2 linked regions of the Psychroserpens ponticola genome follow. The protein of the gene in region 1 interacts with the protein of each later gene in a pairwise test. Links are inferred from orthologs where the notes say so. Each region holds a gene or a part of one and is shown in the gene's direction. Other genes may lie near its edges. The genes, in order: MUN68_RS11690 and MUN68_RS07055.

The links.
Region 2: the proteins of MUN68_RS11690 (region 1) and MUN68_RS07055 interact in binary tests that used the Escherichia coli proteins (3 or more experiments, as listed by UniProt). The link is inferred for Psychroserpens ponticola from one-to-one orthologs.

Annotation. Positions count from the first base shown.
Region 1 is NZ_CP116221.1:2,609,239-2,620,840, reverse strand. What follows is about bases 4,887-7,611. They hold MUN68_RS11690 (nucleoside-diphosphate kinase), read left to right. Parts: upstream 4,887-5,901; coding sequence 5,902-6,321; downstream 6,322-7,611. Other genes in these bases: MUN68_RS11675 (histidine kinase), read left to right, coding at 7,563-7,611; MUN68_RS11680 (tetratricopeptide repeat protein), read left to right, coding at 6,933-7,556; MUN68_RS11685 (DUF2141 domain-containing protein), read left to right, coding at 6,494-6,919; MUN68_RS11695 (DHH family phosphoesterase), read right to left, coding at 4,887-5,812. In the rest of the region: MUN68_RS11720 (amidohydrolase family protein), read right to left, coding at 1-172; MUN68_RS11715 (DUF3810 domain-containing protein), read right to left, coding at 260-1,264; MUN68_RS11710 (aminoacyl-histidine dipeptidase), read left to right, coding at 1,383-2,846; MUN68_RS11705 (peptidylprolyl isomerase), read right to left, coding at 3,029-4,252; gliding motility-associated peptidyl-prolyl isomerase GldI, read right to left, coding at 4,260-4,796; more of MUN68_RS11695, read right to left, coding at 4,796-4,886; more of MUN68_RS11675, read left to right, coding at 7,612-8,909; MUN68_RS11670 (2TM domain-containing protein), read left to right, coding at 8,881-9,252; MUN68_RS11665 (2TM domain-containing protein), read left to right, coding at 9,259-9,597; MUN68_RS11660 (2TM domain-containing protein), read left to right, coding at 9,597-9,920; MUN68_RS11655 (LytR/AlgR family response regulator transcription factor), read left to right, coding at 9,947-10,702; MUN68_RS11650 (hypothetical protein), read right to left, coding at 10,743-11,602. UniProt on the Escherichia coli protein: Major role in the synthesis of nucleoside triphosphates other than ATP. The ATP gamma phosphate is transferred to the NDP beta phosphate via a ping-pong mechanism, using a phosphorylated active-site intermediate.
Region 2 is NZ_CP116221.1:1,587,868-1,599,501, reverse strand. The notes cover bases 1,809-4,565. They hold MUN68_RS07055 (uracil-DNA glycosylase), read left to right. Parts: upstream 1,809-2,731; coding sequence 2,732-3,400; downstream 3,401-4,565. Other genes in these bases: MUN68_RS07050 (substrate-binding domain-containing protein), read right to left, coding at 3,784-4,565; MUN68_RS07060 (cupin-like domain-containing protein), read right to left, coding at 1,809-2,635. In the rest of the region: MUN68_RS07065 (endonuclease MutS2), read right to left, coding at 1-1,676; more of MUN68_RS07060, read right to left, coding at 1,763-1,808; more of MUN68_RS07050, read right to left, coding at 4,566-4,641; MUN68_RS07045 (nucleoside phosphorylase), read right to left, coding at 4,682-5,554; MUN68_RS07040 (DUF1835 domain-containing protein), read right to left, coding at 5,544-6,482; MUN68_RS07035 (translation initiation factor), read right to left, coding at 6,485-6,817; MUN68_RS07030 (isopenicillin N synthase family dioxygenase), read right to left, coding at 6,898-7,845; MUN68_RS07025 (alpha-ketoacid dehydrogenase subunit alpha/beta), read left to right, coding at 7,998-9,998; MUN68_RS07020 (hypothetical protein), read left to right, coding at 10,008-10,331; MUN68_RS07015 (hypothetical protein), read right to left, coding at 10,418-10,936; MUN68_RS07010 (3D domain-containing protein), read left to right, coding at 11,052-11,471; MUN68_RS07005 (ExbD/TolR family protein), read right to left, coding at 11,472-11,634. UniProt on the Escherichia coli protein: Excises uracil residues from the DNA which can arise as a result of misincorporation of dUMP residues by DNA polymerase or due to deamination of cytosine.

The DNA of each region.
Region 1 (11,602 bases):
GAAGGGTTCCGTTATCTATAACCTGACTTGGTGTAACGTGAATCTTTGCATTAGTAAATGCTGTGAAATTAGAATTAATGGTTTTTACACCATCATTTTTCGGAAAATACTCTTGAGCTAATACAGAAAAACTGCATAAAAAGAGTAAAACCCTTAGAGGAATTTTAGACATATAGTTAGTGGATTAAAATTATGTTTCTAAAGATAAAAATTAAAAGAAAACGATGTCGTATATATTAATATTTTAACGTTTCAGTCTTTAATCCATAGGATTTGATTTGTAGTAATTAACTAATAGAGCTACAATGTAACTATAGCTTTGCATGCCTGAAGATTGATTATTTGCTTTTAGAAAATTATTATACGTGCTTTTAAATATAGGCTCTGTCGGGTTTTCATATGCATTCCAAAAATCACTAACTTCCTTATAATTTTTTAAAACACCTATATTAAGTTTTGGAAGAATGGTTTTATAAACCTCTAAATCTCTTCTATAAATTTCATTTAGACAATGTCGTAAAGCAAAAGCATGTCCAGAGTATTTAAAATATAGATCTGGATGCTGCATAGCTGCCATACTACCAATAAAATTAGCTTCATTTTCAGCAGCGTATCCCAATTGATGTGCGACTTCATGGCTTCCAGTAGTAGGAAACTTGTAAGTAGGAATTAATCCATCTACTTGAGCCTCATTTGTAAACGGATTTAAGTAACCCGAAAATCCCATATAGGTTAATGGTAAACTATAAATAGATGTTTTAATGCTCCTAGGATGATAAGCTAAATATGGAAATGTTTTTGAAAGTTCATCATAGCCATCAGGTATCATCTTTAAGGCTTCAGCTTTTGTAAAAGGCATCTCTACTTTTAAAGAATCATGTGTTGTAATACTTAAATGAATGGTATTAACTTTAGTTATTAATTGTTCTGTTAAACTCACTAATTCTTCAGTCGTATAATCGTTGTCAATGTTTAAAGATTCATGAAGTGGTAACCTATAATAGTTAAAAGCCCACAAGATATGAAAGGCAAAATATCCAATTGATAGCGCCGAAAGTACATCTAAAAACCATTGTTTCGTTTCTTGTATGATTCGCTTTCTGTTAACGATAAACCATCTAATTACATATAAACCTAATAATGTATATAAGACATCACCAACCGAAATTGGCAACCAACCAAACGCATAACGCATCCCTTTAGAAATGTAAATGTAAATACCATGACTATAAATAGATTCTACAAATGTTGGATAGTTCGTCAAAATTTTTAGCAGGATAATCTGAGGAACAATAGAGAAGGCAATAAGGTTTTTTTTGTGTTTCAACATGACTCAAAAATACTAAAAAGATGTACCTTTGCGAAACTAAAAAACGAATAACATGAGCACAGAAATAAGAGGATTAGAACCTAAAGGACTTTGGAATAAATTTGCTGATTTAAATGCAGTTCCAAGACCATCTAAGAAGGAAGAACGTGTGATTCAATTCATGAAAGACTTCGGAACTAGTTTAGGTCTTGAAACGATTGAAGATGAAGTTGGAAATGTCATCATTAAAAAGCCTGCAACCTCAGGAATGGAAGATAGAAAGACCATCGTTATGCAATCCCATTTAGATATGGTGCATCAAAAGAATAACGATACTGATTTTGATTTCGATACACAAGGAATTGAGATGTATGTTGATGGTGATTGGGTTAGAGCTAAAGGAACAACCTTAGGTGCAGATAATGGTTTAGGTGTAGCAACGATTATGGCTATTTTAGAAAGTTCAGAGATTGAGCATCCAGCTATTGAAGCCTTATTCACGATTGATGAAGAAACAGGTATGACTGGCGCAATGGGCTTAAAAGGTGGATTGCTTTCTGGTGAGATTCTTTTAAATCTAGATACAGAAGAAGATGATGAAATAGGAGTAGGTTGTGCAGGTGGTGTTGATGTTACTGCTTTAAGAACGTATGAGCAAGAAGAAACTCCAGAGTTTAAAATTGGTTATAAAGTAACAGTTAAAGGTTTACAAGGTGGTCATTCAGGAATGCAAATTCACGAAGGTTTAGGTAATGCAAATAAAATGATGAATCGTATCTTATTTGACGGTTTTGAAAATTTTGGATTGCGTATTTCTGAAATTGATGGAGGAAGTTTACGTAATGCCATTCCAAGAGAAAGTAATGCTATTGTTGCTATCGATGCTTTGCACGAAGACGTGTTTGTGTCTGAAATGAACGATTTAGCAAACGAGATAAAAACAGAATATAAAACCATGGAACCTGATTTAGTAATCGAGGTTTCAAAAACGGAAACGCCCAAACAAATCATGGATTTAGGTGTTCAAGAAGGCTTAACAAGAGCATTATATGCAGCATTAAATGGCGTGTTTAGAATGAGTCCAGACATTCCGGAATTGGTAGAGACATCTAATAACATTGCTCGTGTTATTGTTAAAGACGGAAACATTAAAGTTGGATGTTTAACACGTAGTTCTGTTGAAAGTTCAAAATGGGATTTGGCAAATGGTTTAAGATCAACTTTTGAATTGACTGGTTGTGAAGTGGAGTTTGGAGGTGATTATCCAGGATGGGAACCAAATATGGATTCAGACATCTTAAAAGTGATGGTGCCTTTATATAAAGAATTAAACAATGATGAAGAACCTCATGTTGCTGCTTGTCACGCAGGATTAGAATGTGGTATACTTGGAACAAATTATCCAAATATGGATATGATTAGTTTTGGGCCAAATATTAAAGGAGCACATTCACCTGATGAGCGCGCACAAATTTCTTCAGCACAAAAATATTGGAACTTTGTTTTAGAGATTCTAAAACGCATTCCTAAGAAATAAAAAACAGTTATAAGTAGAATTATGTATGTCATTTCGAGCGTATATGAAAAATTTCAAGACTAATTTGAATGATTCTTAGTTTTACTCTGAATGACATAAATAAAAAAAGCCTTTCAAAATGAAAGGCTTTTTTTATTAACTAAAATTTTTATTGTCTATTCAATAAAGATTATAACAAGTGCTTATTCTGCTATTTCTGTCAGTTCTAATACGAATGTCAAATCAGTATTTGGAGGTATTCCTCCTCGACCACGTTCGCCATAAGCAAGATGTGCTGGAATATAGAAAAATGCTTTTTCACCAATCTCCATAGATGCAATAGCTTCTTTAAATCCAGCAATCATTTGTGCATCAGGTGTGATTTGCATTTTAGTTGGGCCATAAGCTCCAGCTGCTTGACGCTGTGGATTTAACATTCCATATTTTTCAGCAATGGTTTCTAAATTACTATCAAATAATTTACCATCAACAAAATAACCTTCATAAGCAATCATAGCATATTGACCTATTTTTGGTTTTATACCAGAACCTTCTTTAATAATATGTTTTTTAAGTCCAGAAGCTAGAGTTGTACTTTTAGAATTATAGTCTTCAAGTAGTGGTTTAGTATCTTCGGCAGCTGTAGCAATCTTTAATTCACGTTCTTTTTGTTCCTGTTCAGCCTTTCTTAATCCTTCTGCTTTAATTTCTTCGATACCAGCTTCTACTTTAGGTAAACCATCTTCAAAAACTTTAGCGGCATTAAATGCTTTTGCAGCAGATCCTTTTCTGATGATATTTAATTTTGTAATTACAACATCTACTTCAGGTTTATTACCTGCTCCAACTTTTACATTAGAAATAGAATCTTGAACCTCAATGCCTTTAACTAATTCACCAAAAACAGAATGACAACTCACTCTTGGTTGGTCACATGGTTTTAATGTGCCATCAGGATTGAAAGCATCTAAACTAGGATAAGGCACTTCAGTGATAAAAAACTGACTTCCATTAGTATTAAAGCCACCTCCATTTGCCATTGATAAAATACCAGGTTTGTCATGCTTTAACTCTGAACTAAAGTCTGCAGTAAAACGATATCCAGGAGTGCCAGAACCAGTAGCAGTATGATCACCACCTTGAATCATAAAGTTATTCATAACTCTATGAAATGTTAATCCATCATAATAAGGCTTGCCTTTAAATTCTTCGTCAACCATTGGATGTGTACCTTCAGCTAAAGCAACAAAATTTGCAACAGTAACAGGTACTTTGTCATAAAATAATTTTGCAATCATGGTATCTTTAGTTGTAATAAATTCAGCATAAAGACCATCTTCTAAATCAGGATGATCTTCTTTACATGAGGCTGCTGTAATAAGTAAAAACAGCATAGAAAGCTGTAGAGTTTTGCTAATCAATTTCATAAGTGTATTATTGGTTTTGTTTAATTGTATTTACGGTTACTTTGCAAATTAAAGGAATATTTGTGCCAATACGATTGGTATCTCCATAATAGCCATAGGCTTTTTGAGATGGAAATAAAAAGGTCACGACTTCACCAGGTTTCATGAGTTTTAATCCTTCACGAAGCCCTGTAAATAATTCCTCTTTATCCATGACATAATTTTGAGTTCTTATGTCGTCTTCAGAGTAAATAGTATTCTCATTAAGATCTTTAATATTGTATTTAAAATTGACGATATCACCAAACTGCGGTGTTATCGTATCTAGTTCTATTTTTGAGTTGTAAAAATACCAAAATCCGCTTTTTGAAGCGATGTATTCTTGATCAGGATTACGATCTATTATTTTTTGTATTAGTGCTTGTTCTTTTTTGTTTAGTTTAATATTTCTTTCAGCTGAAACTTCATAGAAAGAACCAGACTGAACAGATTCTGGTCGTCTCGCATCTGGAGATTTACAGCTAAAAATTAAACTTATTATTAGTAAAATGACTATAGGTTTCATTAAAAATAGAGGTCTTTTTTATAAGTTGGCAAGATACTAATAAATTTTTCAATGGTTTCTTTGAGATTTAAGTCACTTTTTCCTCCAGCAGCATTTGTATGTCCACCACCATGAAAATGTGCTCTTGATAATTCATTTACTGAAAAATCACCTTTACTTCTCAAGGATATTTTTATAATTTCATCTTGATGGCTTTCAATAAAAATGGCAGCAAAAATGATACCTTTTAAAGATAATCCGTAGTTTACAAAACCTTCGGTGTCCCCTTTTTTAAAGTCGAATGTGTTCAGCTCTTCTTGAGTTAATGTGATATACGCAGTTCTGTATTCAGGAATTACTTTTAGGTTGCTTAGCGCTCTTCCAAGTAATTGTAATCTTGCATAGCTATTGGTGTCATAAATGTTATTATGTATTTCAGAATTGTTTGCGCCTTTCTGAATTAATTGTCCAATAATAGTATGTGTAGCACTCGTTGTTGAAGCAAAACGAAATGAGCCAGTATCTGTCATGATGCCAGTGTATAAGCATGTAGCAATGTCACTATTAATTTTATTTACATCATTTAGCATCTCAATAAAATTGAATACCATTTCACATGTTGACGACATCGAAACATCAGAATACATGTACTTGGCATAATCATCAGGTTGTTGATGGTGATCGATCATTATTTTGATGGATTCAGAATTCGAAACAACAGTTTCCATGTTTCCAATGCGTCCTAAAGAATTAAAATCTAAAGTAAAAATTAGTTCAGCATTATAGATTAAAGCATCACAGTCTTCCTTTTTATTGTCATATTTTAAAATCGAATGTTCTTCAGGCATCCATTTTAAAAAATGAGGATAATCATTAGGTGCAATAATAGTTACATTGTGATTGTATTGTTTTAAATAGTGATACAATCCGAGTGTAGAACCTATAGCATCTCCATCAGGATTTTTATGTGGAATGATTACAATTGCTTTTGGTGAACTTAAAAGCGTTTTAATACTATTAATATCGTCTTTATTCATAGATGACGAAGATACAATTTTTTAATATTGGTTTATACCGAATTATTAAAGAAATACATTACTTTTGCATCGAAATTTAAAACAAACAAATGGCAACAAATAGAACATTTACAATGCTTAAGCCAGACTCTATTGAAAAAGGGAATATTGGTGCAATTTTAGAAAAAATCACAGCTTCTGGTTTTAGAATCGTAGCTATGAAATTAACACAAATGACAACTGCAGACGCTCAAGCGTTTTACGCTGTACATAATGAAAGACCTTTCTTTGGAGAATTGGTTGAATACATGACACGTGGACCAATCGTAGCTGCAATCTTAGAAAAAGAGAATGCTGTAGAAGATTTTAGAACCTTAATTGGAGCTACAAATCCTGCTGAAGCTGCTGAAGGAACTATACGTAAGTTGTATGCTGCTTCTATTGGTGAGAATGCAGTTCACGGAAGTGATAGTGATGACAATGCTGCTATTGAAGGTGCATTTCATTTTTCTGGTAGAGAGATGTTCTAATTAAAATAGAACTCATAATATATAAAAGCGCAACTCATTGAGTTGCGCTTTTTTGTTACATGTATACTATGTTTTACAATTCATCCATAAAAAAACACAATTCGGTAATTCCTTTTTTAAAAATAGAGACTTCTGCTAGATATTTGTCTCATCAATTAAAAACAAAGATATTATGAGTACACTAGCAAAAATTATAGTTTTCGTTTTATTAAGTCAAACACTTAGTTATGCACAAGAATCAGAAGGACAAAATGTTACAGTAAAAATAGTAAACCTAAATAGTAATGCAGGACATTTATTCATTTCATTATTTAATACTGAAGCTTCCTTTTTAAATAAAGGCTACAAATCAACCATTAGTAGTATTGAAAACAACAGTTGTGAAATTACGTTTAAAGATGTTCCAAAAGGCATTTATGCAATTTCATTTTTTCACGATGAAAATGAGAATAAAAAAATGGATACTAATTTTTTAGGCATTCCTAAAGAAGATTATGGATGCTCTAATAATGCTAGAGGGTTTATGGGACCACCAAAATGGGAAGACGCTAAATTTGAAATCAAAAATCAATCAATAACACAAACTATAACACTTTAATATTATGAATATTATGAAAAATTTAATAATTATCGCATTTGTATTAGTATCAGGATTTATACCAGCTCAAACAAATTTTGAAAAAGGAATGCAAAAAGCATTTTCACTTTGGCAAGAAGGAAATACAGATGAAGCAGAAAATATGTTTGAACGTATTTCAAACGCAGAGATTGATCAATGGCTACCTCACTATTATATTGCACAAATTAATAGTATAAAAAGTTGGGGACAAAAAGATGAAACTATTTTAAAAGCACAATTAGATAAAGCACAAGAACACCTTAACTCTGCAATGGCGATTAGCAAAGATAATCCTGAGATTTTGGTATTGCAAGCACATGTGTTAACCAATTGGGTGTCTTTTGATGGTATGACATACGGAATGAAATATTCTGGAAAAATTACTGAACTATATAGTAAGGCATCTGCTATGGCTCCTGAAAACCCAAGAGTTGTGTTTAGTAAAGCAGAATGGGGAATGGGAAGTGCTAAATATTTCGGACAAGACACAAAACCGTTTTGTACTGAAATAGAAAAATCAATTGAACTTTTTACTAACTTTAAACCTGAAAGTGAATTTCATCCTAATTGGGGAAAAGGACGTGCAGAACAAGTTGTAACATCTTGTAAAGAATAAATTATTATGACAAAATCAGCTAAAAATATCATTATTACTTTAATCATCGGAAGCGTTGTCTACGTTATTGGCAATATGCTTTCTGGAGGATTTGATTATAAGACAGTCAGTGAGTTTTTAATTGATTTTGGATTCTATCAATTGTATGCTTTTGTTTTAGGCTATTCTAATATGGCATTCTTTGATTATATGGAGCGTCGTACATGGAAAAAAGGAGATACCATTAAACGTGTTTTAATAGGAATCGCAGGTTCAACAATGATTACACTTATTGGTTTGTTCTTTTTAAGAGCTTTAACATCTGTCTTTTTATACGATGTTTCTTTTGAAACATTTATTAAAAATGAGACTTGGCAAGGTTACACTTTTGGCGTGTGGATTACGCTAACTATTGTCTCAATATTTCATGTTATATTTTTCTATAATAGATATCAGAAAAATAAAATAAAAGAACAAAAGGTCATTGCTGGAACGGCAAGCGCCAAGTTTGATGCTTTGAAAAATCAATTAGATCCGCACTTTTTGTTTAATAGTTTAAATGTATTAACTAGTTTAATTGAAGAAAATCCAAAAAATGCACAAAAGTTTACAACGTCTCTATCAAAAGTATATCGCTACGTTTTAGAACAAAAGAATAAAGATTTAATTACTGTAGATGAAGAATTAAACTTTGCCAGAACCTATATGTCACTTTTAAAAATGCGTTTTGAAGACAGCATTATATTCGAAATTCCAGATAGAGCTTCAAATTCAGAAAGTAAGGTGGTTCCTTTATCATTACAATTACTATTAGAAAATGCAGTAAAGCATAATATGGTGACGAGTAGTAAGCCTTTGCATATTAAGATTTATGAATCTGAAGGCATGCTCATTGTAGAGAATAACCTTCAACCAAAACAAATCGTGAAAAAGAGTAGTGGTGTAGGTTTAGAAAACATCAAACAGCGCTATCAATTACTATCAAATAAAACAGTATCAATCAATCAACAAGCTAGTAGTTTTGCAGTTGCAATTCCAATGCTTACAAAACAAGTATCAATCATGAGAACAATAGAACCAAAAACACAATTTGACGACAGATATGTTAGAGCACGTAAGCGTGTAGAAGACATGAAAGAGTTTTATTATAGTTTAATCTCATACTGTATCGTCATACCATTTTTAATTTTTATTTGGTTTCGATACACTCCACATACCATTCAATGGTTTTGGTTTCCAATGCTCGGTTGGGGAATGGGATTAGCATTTCATGCCTACAAAGTGTATGTCAATGATGGTGTATTAGGTAATGGATGGGAAAAACGTAAAATTGAAAAATTTATGCGTGAAGAAGAAGAAAAACGTTGGAATTAATTTTAAAGCCATGGGAAATTTTACAGAAGTATATAGATATAAAAAAATAAAAGATAAAGTAGATAATCTAAGAGCGTTTTATATACATTTTATGGGTTATGTTATTTTTAATACAACTATAACGACTATAAAGATCATTGATGATTTAGATGAAGGAAAAACATTACAGGAAGCTTTGTTTGACTTCGGAACAGTAGCAGTATGGCTGATTTGGGGAATTGGAATAACATTTCATGCATTCTCAGTTTATGGATTTGATTATTTCTTAGGTAAAAACTGGGAAAGCAGAAAGCTTCAAGAATGTTTGGAAGAGGAAGCACGTTTTTTTAATCATAAAGAATAAATGATCATGGAAAATAATATAGAACCTTACGAAAACAATAGGGCCGAAAATGCATGGAAAAAAGAAGAGGCATATTTAAGAGCTAAAAAAAGGGTAAAAGCAATCATGGGATTTTACTGGCATTTGGCGTCTTATGTGATTGTGAATATATTTATTATCATTTTAATAACCAGTAATGGAGTGAAGTTTTTTAGCTTCGGAACATTCTCTACAGCATTTTTTTGGGGAATCGGATTAGCCTTTCACTTCCTAGGCGTTTTTGGACCTAATTTTTTCTTCGGAAAGAATTGGGAAGAACGTAAAATTAAGGAGATGATGGAAAAAGATAATAAGTATTGGGAATAATGGATAATAATCATTTTAATCAAAAACAGCGATACCAAATTGCTGAAAAAAGAGTCAAACGAATTAAAGGCTTTTACACACATGCCTTAATTTTTACATTAGTTAATTTAGTTTTTGTTTATATAAATATTCAAAATTTAAATGATGGAGAAAGCTATTTTCAATGGCGTAATTTTATCACATTTTCTTTTTGGGGAGTTGGTTTGCTATCACATGCTGGTTCTGTGTTTTTACCAAGTTTGATTTTTGGAAAAAATTGGGAGACTAAGAAAATTAAAGAACTGATGGACAAAGATTCTAACGAAATTAAGCGTTACGAATAATTATTAATAAAAGATAAATTTAGAGAATGAGTATCATTATTATTGAAGACGAAAAACCTTCGGCTAGACGACTGCAACGTATGTTAACAGAATTGCAAATGGAAGCTGAAACGATGTTACATTCTGTCGAAGAATCTATTGATTGGTTTCAAAACAATGAACATCCTGATTTGATTTTTTTAGATATTCAATTGAGTGATGGTTTATCATTTGAAATTTTTGAAACGATTGATATTAATTCCGCAGTAATTTTTACTACAGCTTACGATGAATACGCATTACAGGCATTTAAACTCAACAGCATTGATTATTTATTGAAACCGATTGATGAAGATGATTTGACAAGAGCAGTTTCAAAATATAAAGAGCGTATACCTGAACAACAATCGGTTACTTTAGATTTTAATGATATAAAAAAGCTATTGGTAAATCCGATAGAACGTGAATATAAAAAACGTTTTTCTGTTAAAGTTGGTCAGCATTTAAAACTCATAAATATTGATGATATCGAATGTTTCTATAGCGAAAACAAAGGTACTTATGCTTATACTTCTGAAGGACGAAATTATTTGTTAGATACCACTCTTGAACAATTAGAAGATGAGTTAGAGCCACATAAGTTTTTTAGAATCAGTCGAAAGTTTTATGTCAATGTGAATGCAATTAAAGATATGGTAAGTTATACAAACTCCAGATTGCAAATAAAACTAAACACCTTTAATGAGCAAGACATAATAGTAGCAAGAGAGCGCGTTAAAGAGTTTAAAGATTGGTTAGCTTAAAATCTCTCGAAGAAATTTCTAAACGAATTTCATAAGTCATCTATCTTGAAAGTAGCTTTTCTACTTTAATTTTAAACGACTGATTATCATCAACAAAAAATAATAGTTTTGTATACGTTTTTGATTTTCCGTAGATAAAATGCAAGTGCTGAGGTGTTTTTAACTGAATGACAACGTTACTGTTTTCTAATTCACCAAGAAGAGATAATGTTTTAGTTGATTTTTCTTTATCAAAATCCGATGAATCTGCCAATGCAATTGTTTCGATGTCTTCAATAGGAATAATTGTTTCACTAAGTATTCCGAAACGGAGTATTAATTCGTTATCATTGATTGCAATTGGTCGTTTTGGAACCGATCTTATAATTCCAATAATTTGTAAAGCTGAGTAGATGCTCAAACCCGTTAAAATCCAAGCAAATGTTGTATTCCATTTTACAGCTAGAAGATGAATGGTTACCATTTCAATTGCAACCAAAAAAATCACTGCAACAAGTGTCGATAAAATACCTGAACCTTTATAATTTGTATACTCATTAGATTTAAGATTAGTTTTTTTTAAATTAAAAAAACCATAATAAATGAGTGCAATTTCATTTGCTGCTAACTTTGCTGGTACTTCAGGAAATATTGATTTACAAGTGTCTTGAAGAATGCTATAGAAATCCTGATGGTTGTTAGCTACTTTTTTATAGTGTTGAATGGCTTTTCTCACCTTCAGAATAATTATGGAAAGCACACTTAATTCTACTATAGGAATCAACCACGTTTTTGCTATTGATAAAGTCTCTTGATTGGCAGCAGGAATGACATAAGAAGCAATGATAACACAGATTATTAAAAATGGTGCAATAGTAAGATTTGAAATTTTAGTTTTTCTAACTATTAAGAAATAGACCA
Region 2 (11,634 bases), 1.0 Mb from region 1 along the record:
TCTGCTTCTGATTGTTTTTTCTTTTCATTTTCTTTTAATGAACGTTCTGTTTTTTCAAGCTTACTTCGTTCTTTTTGAAGTTTAGCAATAGTAGCATCAAATCTAACTTTACCACGCTCAATTTTCTTTTTAGCACGATTAATTAAACTATAAGGAATGCCATTTTTTTGAGCAACTTCAAATGTAAAAGAACTTCCAGCTTGACCCAAAGCCAATTTAAACATTGGTTCTAATGTTTTTTCATCAAACATCATATTAGCATTTTGCATGAAAGGCAATTCGTTTGCTAATACTTTTAAATTAGAGTAGTGGGTTGTTATAATTCCGTAGGCATTACGATGATAAAACTCTTCAAGAAACGTTTCAGCCAAAGCACCTCCAAGTTCAGGATCACTACCTGTTCCAAATTCATCAATCAAGAATAATGTGTTTTTATTACATTTCTTAAGAAAATAATTCATTTGTTTTAATCGGTAACTGTAAGTGCTTAAATGATTTTCGATAGATTGATTATCACCAATATCACTTATAATTCTATCAAACAGACAGATGGTACTTTTTTCGTGAACAGGAATTAATAATCCACATTGAATCATTACTTGCAATAATCCGATGGTTTTAAGTGTGATACTTTTTCCACCAGCATTAGGGCCAGAAATGACAATGATTCTATTTTCTGGATGAAGTACTATCGATTGAGAATAGGTTTTCTTCCCTTGACTTTTGTTAGACAAATAGAGTAAAGGATGAAAAGCTTCTTTAACTTCATAAACTTTATCGTCATTTATTTCAGGAAGAATTCCATTTATAGATTGCGCATATTTTGCTTTAGCATAAATAACATCTAATGTCGCTAAAAACAGTTGATAGGTTTCTAATGCAGTAGTATAAGGTCTTATATATTCAGTTAGATTACGTAAAATTTTATCGATTTCTTCACCTTCTTCAAATTCAAGATTATTAAGTTCTCTTGCATATTGAAACGTAGTTTCTGGCTGAATGTAAACGATACTTCCAGTTTTACTACTTCCCATGATACTACCTTTAACCTTTCGTCTGTACATCGCTTTAACAGCAAGTACACGTTTGTTTTCAACTACAGATTCTCTAATATCATCTAAATAATCTAAATTATGATAGGTATTTAATGCAGAAGTAAAGCTTTGATTAATCTTTCCTCTCACCATATTTATGGATTGCCGCAATTGATACAATGCATCTGTTGCATTATCTTTTACATCTCCAAAACGATCAATTATGGCATCAATTTCAGAAACAAGATGAGGTATAATTTCAATAGAAGAAGTAGACTTGAATAACGAAGGATAATATTCTTCAAATGTCTTCAAAAACTTAAGAATATCTGTAATTCTAATTGTTATGGATGCAATTTTTTGGAAACTTTTAGTTTCTAAATAAGAGTTTTCAATTTTTAAAAGTTTGAGTTCTTTTGTTATAGGCTCAAAACCGTGATTTGGAATGCGGTTATCATTATAAAACGAAGAGACAAATTCATGAGTAAACTGCAAAGACTCAAACACATTTTCTTTGGTAGAATAAGGTTTGATTTTTAGAGTTTCAACTCTACCTAAATCTGTTATACATAATTCTGACACTTGTTGTAAAACCGTGTAGAATTCAATGTCTTGTAATGTTTTATCGTGAATATTAATCATTAATTATTTTCCCTGAAAACTAATAAAGCTGCAAAGGTACCTATTAATGATTTAGTAATAAAATGAAATATTTAGGCGAAATCAAATTAACGAATAACACGTTTTCCTTCATCATTGATATAATGACAAACACAGTTTTTAGTACTGTATAATCCCATATTATGAAGCTTACGTTTAATAAGTTCAGAAGTTTTCATTTTAAAATTATCAATAGGAGTAAAGGCAAAATTATTAGAGCTTATAGAAACATCCAATCCATAAACACAATGCCACCAAGTCTGAGGAATAAAGAGCATTTCACCAGGATTAATAATGGTGTATTGCACATTTACATCTTTAAACTTGGCATGTTTAGAGGCGTTAAAATCTTCCATATTCACATCACTCAAACGTGAGCCTGGCTCATATTTTTCGCTAGGATACATGTCGTTTGAATCTTTAGGATTTACTAAAAACACTAATTTTCGCCCTTCAATTAAAGCCAAAATATTATTAGCAAGACGATCTGTATGCCAACCCGTTAACGTTCCTGGAGGTCCAATCCAAAGCGATGTTGAGTTTCTAACTGTATTTTTTGAAATCAATGAAAAGTCAACATGTTCTAAAAGTTCAGGGAACATTGCTGCAATTGGCATATTGCCCAAATACGTATCTGTATTTTCACTTCGGATTTCATTTAAATAATCCTGAAAAGCTCCAAAATGCCAATTGGTATCATTCTGTCTAATGTTACCTTTATACATATAAGTCTCTTTGTCTTTACCAATTTTTTCAAAGTAATCTAAAGACCAAAGCTCTCTTGCTTTCCAATGGTCCATCATTTTAGTGATTTTAACTGGAGTGTTCTTTTTTAAATAGTCTTTAAAAAAAGCATCATGAGAAATTTTCTCGATAGTTTTGATGTCCTGTAAAGGCTTATTTAAAATATTTTGTACTCTTTCAATAATCGCTTTTTCCATGATTGCAGATTTTACGCAAACGAATATAGTATATTTGTCAATACAATTTTATGACATTATTCATATTTTAGATAATAGTATATTTTTTTAGATAAAATGAAGGTAAACATACACGAAAGCTGGAAAAACATACTAATTGACGAATTCGATAAACCTTACTTTAAAGATCTTTTAGCTTTTGTTGAGACTGAATATTTGCTTCACAACTGCTATCCAATAAAAAATCAGATTTTTTCAGCTTTAAATAATTGCCATTTTAATGATGTAAAAATAGTTATTATTGGTCAAGACCCTTATCATGGTGAAGGTCAAGCTAATGGGCTTTGTTTTTCTGTAAATGACACGGTTTCACATCCACCTTCATTAGTTAATGTTTTTAAAGAAATTGAACGTGATTTAGGCTTGCAATATCCAGAATCTGGTAATCTTGAACGCTGGGCAAAACAAGGTGTTTTATTATTAAATGCAACGCTTACGGTTAGAGCTCAACAAGCTGGTAGCCATCAAAAAAAGGGCTGGGAAAATTTCACAAATGCTATAATTAAGATAATTAGCAAAGAAAAAAAAGAAGTTGTCTTTTTGCTTTGGGGAGGATTTGCGAAACAAAAAGCGAAATTTATTGATGGATTTAGACACCATATTTTAACATCTGGACATCCTTCACCTTTAAGCGCGAATAGAGGCTATTGGTTTAACAACAAGCATTTTAGTAAAGCTAATTTGTATTTAACAGAAAAAGGATATGAACCTATAAATTGGGAATAAGACTGTAAAATTAAAAAGTATTTAATAGTTTAACTTCCTGTTGGTGCAAGATGAGTTCTTGCAATTTGTTTGTTAGGAATTGAGGATTTACCAGAATTAAGTATAATAGGTTTTTCCTTAGTACTTTTCTTTCCAGTTTTATTACAACTGAATATAAGAAGTAAGAAATTTATAGTAACTAAGAAACATAGAATCAAAGTAATAATCATTATCATATTCTTCAAGTATTGTTAAGTTATTAGTAGGTTCAGGATACAACAAATGTAACTAAATTTTTGAATAATAGAAACTTATGAGCCAAAACATTAAAGTTTTGTTAATTTTCATTTGAACTAATTTTCACTAATATAACAGCCTTATAAATAAAACTCCTACCATTAAACTTACTTTAAATCGTGAATCAAATCAGAATAGTCAATGGATTTTGGAATAATATCCAACTCTAATAGTTTTTCTTGAACAGTCATGATGGTTGCTTCATCTATTACATCTTGTGACCACTCTGTTAATGACAACCATTCTTGTACATCTTCTAACCTTTGATCATATCTGTTAGCAATTGTAACATCAATACTTGGAATAGATTTAAACTCACTTGTAGTGTTGTTAATGATGTTTAAAATAGTTTTAACGTCTTCTTTATTATTTTCAAAAAACTCATTATTCACAGCTATTACAAAACAAGGCCATGGCGTAGGGCAATTAGCTATACGCCTAAAAACGCCTTCATCAACTATTGGTTTTGTTGTGAATTTTTCCCACATAAAATAATCTGCAACACCATTTGTTAAGCCTTCAACTGCGCCATCAAGATTTTTTATAACCTCAAAATCAAGGTCCTCTTCAAGGTTCCAATTATTGCTTTCAGCATTTATAAATGCCATCAAATGTGAGCCAGAACCATATCTGCTAATTGCTGCTTTTTTTCCTTTTAAATCTTCAATCGATTCAAAATCAGAATTGTGTGCTACATGAATTCCCCAAATTAATGGCGATTGCACAAACGTTTGGACTATTTTACTAGGATTGCCATCTATAATATCTTTAATGATACCTTCGGTTAGTATAACTGCCATATCAATCTCGCCTTCACGTAAGCCCTTATTCATAGCTCCTGTGCCTCCAAAGTAATCTTTCCATCTTAGATTGATTCCTTCATTTTTATACTCTCCGTTTTTAAGCGTTAAATACCAAGCTAAATTAAAATGCTCAGGAACTCCACCAATATTTATTCGTTTCATATTTTAGTTCTAGGAATGAAGTTAAGAAGATTTGAATTAATTATATATTTATAATGCGCTCTAATGCATAATTAATTAGATTTTCTACAGTCTGTTTTGGGTCTTTACTGAAATCTCCATTTGGTCGATTTGCAATAATAGCATTTAATGAAAGCGCTTCATGACCTAATAATTTAGACAAACCATATATAACAGAAGTTTCCATTTCAAAATTTGTTATCCTAAAATCTTTATATGAAAATACATCTAATTTAGAATTGAGCGTTGCATCTTTCAATGGTAATCTTAGCACTCTTCCTTGTGGACCATAAAATCCACCTGCAGTTCCTGTCATACCCTTAAACACTTGATCACTATCAAAATGGTTTTCTAAATACTTACTATTATTAATAACAATTGGTCTTGCTTTATTTTTATCCCAATTGGTATGTGCAATAAAAGCATCTTCTACTTCTGGATTACAAATGTCATCTATTTGATAAAAATGCAACATTCCGTTTATATCCAATCCATGAGTACTGATTACAAATGCATCTACAGGAATATCAGCTTGTAATGAACCCGAAGTACCAATTCTAACAATTTTCAAACTCGTCAAGTCAGTTTTTGGCTGTCTAGTTTGTAGGTTAATATTGACCAATGCATCCAATTCATTCAATACAATATCAATATTATCTGGTCCTATACCTGTTGAAATTACCGTAATTCGTTTCTCTTGATAATATCCAGTTTGTGTTTTAAACTCCCTTTTTTGAGTACTAAACTCAATACGATCAAAATGCTTCGTGATTTTTTCAACACGATCTTGATCTCCAACAAAAATAATAGTGTCAGAAATGTTTTCAGGTTTAAGATTTAAATGATAAACACTGCCATCGGGATTTAGTATTAATTCAGAATTTTTAATGGACATTAATATTTGTTTTTACAAGTTTATTTTCTTCTTTATTGAATTGAAAATCTAATCGATTCAATCCTCCATAGGTCATATTGTTATTAATCTCTACTGAGAAATTATGAATTTTAACTAAGGCTTCATGACCTTTTCTATTGAGTTTTAATTGAGTTTCATTAATATCAAAAAACAGAGATAATTGATGTATCATACGATCCAATTGTAAATCTCCATAACCATAAAACCCTTGATAATTCATGATGTAACCTAATAAATGATGCTTAGATTTTATGTCGTTATCTCTAACGATTTCTAATATGTTCTTTTCCAAAATATTTAATCCGCTTCTAGAATCTGGAAAGCGTCTTAAATGTGCTTTTAAACAATTACTAAGATATTTAAATGAGGATTCTTGAACAATATACGGTTTGAACAAATTATGATCTTTACCACAATAAGTTCTCCATAACGTAATGGCAAGGTCTTTATCTTTTTCTGTTAATTGAATACGCTCATCATAATGTTTATAGAGTTGTTCTGTAGAAAGTTCAGATAAACCTTTAAGGTTTTTATCACCTTCTATTCGTCCACTACAAACTAAATAGAGTGGAAGGTTAATCTCTTTTTGATGTAATAAACTCAATACTCCAAGAAGATTTATATGACAAAATAAATCAAATTCAAACCATAATATGATTTCGGTATAATCTTCAATAGCATTTAATTTGTTTATTTCCTTTTTAAGTTCCTTTTCATTAATTTCAATATTATAAAAATCACTTAAAAATTGTTGTCGCACTTCTATAAACTCGTCTGAATCAATATGCGCAATAGTTGGCCCTTCGCAAAGCATTTCTTGCCAAGTCAAGATATCACCTTTAATTTCTAATTCTTTAAGAACATTAGTTAAAGAGTTCCCATTTGTAATATGAAGTGCTTTATTCATAATTATCCTCCTACACGTTTAACTGCAAATCCTTTTTCCTTTAGCATCTGCATAATTTTATCTCTATAATCACCTTGAATGATGATTTTATTATCTTTAAAACTACCACCAACACTTAACTTTTGTTTAAGCTCTTTGGCAAGCAATTTAAAATCTTTATCTGCTCCTGTATACCCTTCTAAAATGGTAATTGGTTTTCCTTTTCGTTTTTCATATTTGCAAATAATAGGATCGTCTTGCAACCAAATGTCTTGTTTTTGCACATCCTTTTCTTTAGGATCTTCCTTTGAAACGTGATCTGGGAATAGGTTTTTTAATTGATCTTGTAAATCCATAATTTAGTTACTCAAATCAGTTCAATTCTAGTCGAGAACTATTTTAGAACAACTCGACTGCTCTCGATGTGACAAAATTATTATTTTTTAAGGCCTAGCTCAATTAGACGTTCATTTAAAAACTCTCCAGCAGTTATATCATCAAACTGTTTTGGGTTTTCATCATCAATACAACTCTCTAAAACATCTAATTTCATTTCGCTAATTGGATGCATAAAAAATGGAATAGAATAACGAGATGTTCCCCAAAGTTCTCTTGGAGGATTCACAACGCGATGTATTGTCGATTTCAATTTGTTATTTGTATGTCTTGATAACATATCACCTACATTAATCATTAATTCGTCTGGTTCTGCAATTGCATCAATCCATTCTTGTTTATGATTTTGAACTTGTAATCCACGTCCTTGAGCACCCATTAATAAAGTAATTAAATTAATATCACCATGAGCAGCAGCACGAACTGCATTTTTAGGTTCTGAATTAATTGGAGGATAGTGAATTGGTCTTAAAATTGAATTCCCATTATGAATATAATCATCAAAATATGTCTCTTCTAAATCCAAATACAAAGCTAAAGCTCTTAAAACATACTTTGCTGTTTTTTCAAGCATGGCATAGGTTTCTTTACCAACGCTATTGAATTCAGGTAATTCTTTTACATCAACATTTTCAGGATATTCTTTCGCGCGTTCTGGATCATCATCAACATATTGTCCGAAATGCCAAAATTCTTTTAAATCACCTTCTTTTTTCCCTTTAGCACTTTCTTTTCCGAAAGAGACATAACCACGCTGACCACCAATACCTTCAATTTCATATTTGCGTTTCGCATCAATTGGTAAGGTGAAAAAATTTTTTACCTCAGTATATAAACTGTCCAATAAAGCATCATTTAAAAAATGACCTTTTAAAGCTACAAAACCTATCTCCTCGTATGCTTTTCCTATTTCATCAATAAATTTTTGTTTTCTATTTTGGTCTCCTGAAATAAAATCTTCAAGATTAACACTAGGTATTCTTTCCATGATTAAAATTTAAGTATTACTTGCTTTACTGCAAAAATAATGAAAACATCGGTAAATTCATATAGGTTTTATGTGCTTAAAAAAAATACGGTTTAAAGACATTTCAATCAATTTTTAATTACATTTGATTTATAAATACAATTCGAATTACTATGCTGACTTCCACAAGGAGTACAATTACTTTTGACAAAAAAAATGTAGATGACCGAACGCTATTAAAGCTTTACAAGAACATGCTTAAGCCTAGGTTAATAGAAGAGAAAATGCTTATTTTGTTGCGTCAAGGTAAAATTTCTAAATGGTTTTCAGGTATTGGACAAGAAGCAATTTCTGTTGGTGTTACAATGGCTTTAGACAATGAAGAATACATTTTGCCAATGCACAGGAATTTAGGCGTATTTACTTCAAGAAACATTCCATTGCATCGATTATTTAGCCAATGGCAAGGCAAAGCAAATGGATTTACTAAAGGGCGTGATCGTTCATTTCATTTTGGAACTCAAGAGTACAATATTGTTGGAATGATTTCTCATCTCGGACCACAATTAGGTGTTGCAGATGGTATAGCTTTAGCTAGTTTATTGAAAAACAAAAAGCAAGTTACTGCTGTATTTACTGGTGAAGGAGGAACGAGCGAAGGCGATTTCCATGAAGCATTAAATGTAGCATCTGTTTGGCAATTACCTGTATTATTTTGTGTTGAAAATAATGGTTACGGATTATCAACACCAACCAATGAACAATATAGATGTAAAGATATTGCCGATCGAGGAAAAGGTTATGGTATGGAATCTTTTATACTTGATGGAAATAATGTCATTGAAGTCTATTCTAAAATAAAAAAATTAGCACAAAGCATTCGCAAACGACCAAGACCAATTCTTGTAGAATTTAAAACGTTTAGAATGCGTGGTCATGAAGAGGCGAGTGGCACTAAATATGTTCCTAAAGCATTACTGCAAGAGTGGGCTAAAAAAGATCCTTTAGAAAACTTTCAAGCTTACTTAAAAGATGAAAAGATTTTAACTGAAAAACAAGTCGTTGCTATCAAAGAAGGCTTTGTACATGAAATTAATGAGAACTTGCAAATTGCTTTCGATGAAGCACCAATTGTTGCTGATTTAACCACTGAATTAAATGACATATACAAACCATTTGAATACAAGGAGGTTAATCCTAATTCAGAAACAGAAGAACTTCGGTTAATTGATGCCATTTCTCAAGGGTTAAAACAATCGATGCAACAACATAAAGATCTTGTAATTATGGGCCAAGATGTTGCAGAATATGGTGGCGTTTTTAAAATCACAGATGGTTTCGTGAAAGAGTTTGGTAAAGAACGTGTTAGAAATACTCCAATTTGTGAATCAGCTATTGTAGAAGCTGGAATGGGATTATCTATTGCTGGTATAAAATCTGTAGTAGAAATGCAATTTGCAGATTTTGTGACTTCAGGGTTTAATCCTGTAGTCAATTATTTAGCTAAATCTCACTATCGCTGGAATCAACAAGCTGATGTTGTTTTAAGAATGCCTTGTGGTGGAGGCGTAGCAGCTGGACCATTTCACTCGCAAACTAATGAAGCATGGTTTACCAAGACGCCTGGTTTAAAAGTTGTTTATCCAGCATTTCCTTACGATGCAAAAGGCTTATTAGCAACAGCTATAAATGATCCAAATCCTGTATTGTTTTTTGAGCATAAAGCCTTATACAGAAGTATTCGACAAGATGTTCCTATAGATTATTATACCATCCCATTTGGTAAAGCGGCACTTTTAAAAGAAGGAAATGATATCACCATAATTTCTTATGGAGCTGGAATTCATTGGGCTTTAGAAACCTTAGTTAACAATAGTGATATTAGCGCAGATTTAATTGATTTAAGAACACTTCAACCTTTAGATACAGAAACTATTTACAATTCTGTTCGTAAGACGGGAAAAGTAATCGTTTTGCAAGAGGATTCTCTTTTTGGTGGCATTGCTAGTGATATTTCAGCATTAATAATGGAACACTGTTTTGAAGACTTAGATGCTCCTGTAAAACGTGTTGCAAGTTTAGAAACGCCAATTCCGTTTATAAATCAGTTAGAAGATCAATACATGGCTAAAGGCCGTTTTGAAGATTCCTTAAAAGAACTGTTAGCTTATTAATAATATATTATGAGTAATAATCAAAACACAAAAAAAGCAATCAAATCTGCGATAACGAGTATTGCACTGATTCTACTTTTTATTATTTTAAAATCTCTTGCAAACTCTGAAGTCATCGGAATTAATTTCTTTTCTATCGCAAGCGGAATTCTTATTTTACTTGTGTTTTTTATGACTATTGTAGGTTTTGTTTTTGCTTTAAAAACTAAAAATGAACCCAAGTCTAAACAAAAGACAATAGCTTTTTTGCTTAATTCTATATTAATGGCTTTACTTGTCGTTTCTGTAATTAATATTGTGATTGAACTTATAAATTATTCAAAACTACAATGATTTGTATCTGTGTCATCGACTTCAAACCATTAACAAATTTCAATTTCTAAGTATTTAGATTAAAAATATTCAATAAATTATAGCGATTATTCTGAAATAGGATCACTACCACCAGTTGTTGTTCTTTTACAATCTAGATGAGCAATTTCACACTTAGTACAATAATCTCCATCTGGTATACAGCCACAACAATTCGCACACTCAATAGTTGTACATACTGTTCTTCCTGATCTATAGGTGATTAAAGAAGAGTCTTTGTTTTTATTTTTAATTAAAGCAATAGTCGATACTTGTTCTAACCCATTATTAGATTTGTGATAAAATCTTATATAATTTTTACCATCTATGTCTTCTATTAAATAAGATTCTGCATGAGAACCAATTTCAAATTTAGTTGCATAAGCATTAAATGAATTGTATAATTCATCTTTTGTAACACCAAATGTAATTTCGCCTTTATTGTCATAAGCAATTGTGCTATTAACAAAATTCTTGGCAGAAAATTCTAATTTCTGCTTAGCATTAAGACCTTCGCTGTTAGAGTTTTCATTAGAACAAGCTACAATAAGTGCTAAAAACGTGATTAAATAGACTATTTTTTTCATAGCATTTAAATTACTGATTATGAGGTTAATGTAATAATAATATTAATATCAAGCAAATAAATATCGATTTTTTTCTCAACAAATTAAAACTTGACAAAAACACTTATCTTTAAACATGATTTTTAAAGTTATACGTTGGAAATGCATTTTAATACTTCTTTTGTTAATACTCTTTAATTGTAAAAATGAAGCTCCTAATATATTTGAATGGAAAACTCTTGAAGTCACTGCAACAGCTTACAATTCTTTAGTTTCCCAAACAAACAACAATCCTTATATAACTGCTTTTGGAGATAGTTTAAAGCCTGGAGTTCGCTACATTGCTGTATCTAGAGATCTATTGAGATTAGGCTTAAAACATAATACATTAGTGAAAGTAGATGGCTTAGAAGGCACCTATTTAGTGAAGGACAAAATGCATTCTCGTTGGACAAACAAAATCGATATTTATATGGGAACTGACGTTAACGCAGCAAAAGAATGGGGCAGAAGTAAAGTTAATATAAGCTATAGAGTTGAAAAGTTAAAACACTAATTACTTCAATTCTGCTTCAGATAACAAAAAAGGGTAAGCCTTTTTCACTTCAGATAACTCATATTTAGTTAATTCGTTTACAGATTTGTTATAAATTGTTTTCGCATAATCTGATCGAAGTTCGTAATACGCTTTAGTAAGCTCATCTTGAATTTCAATATAA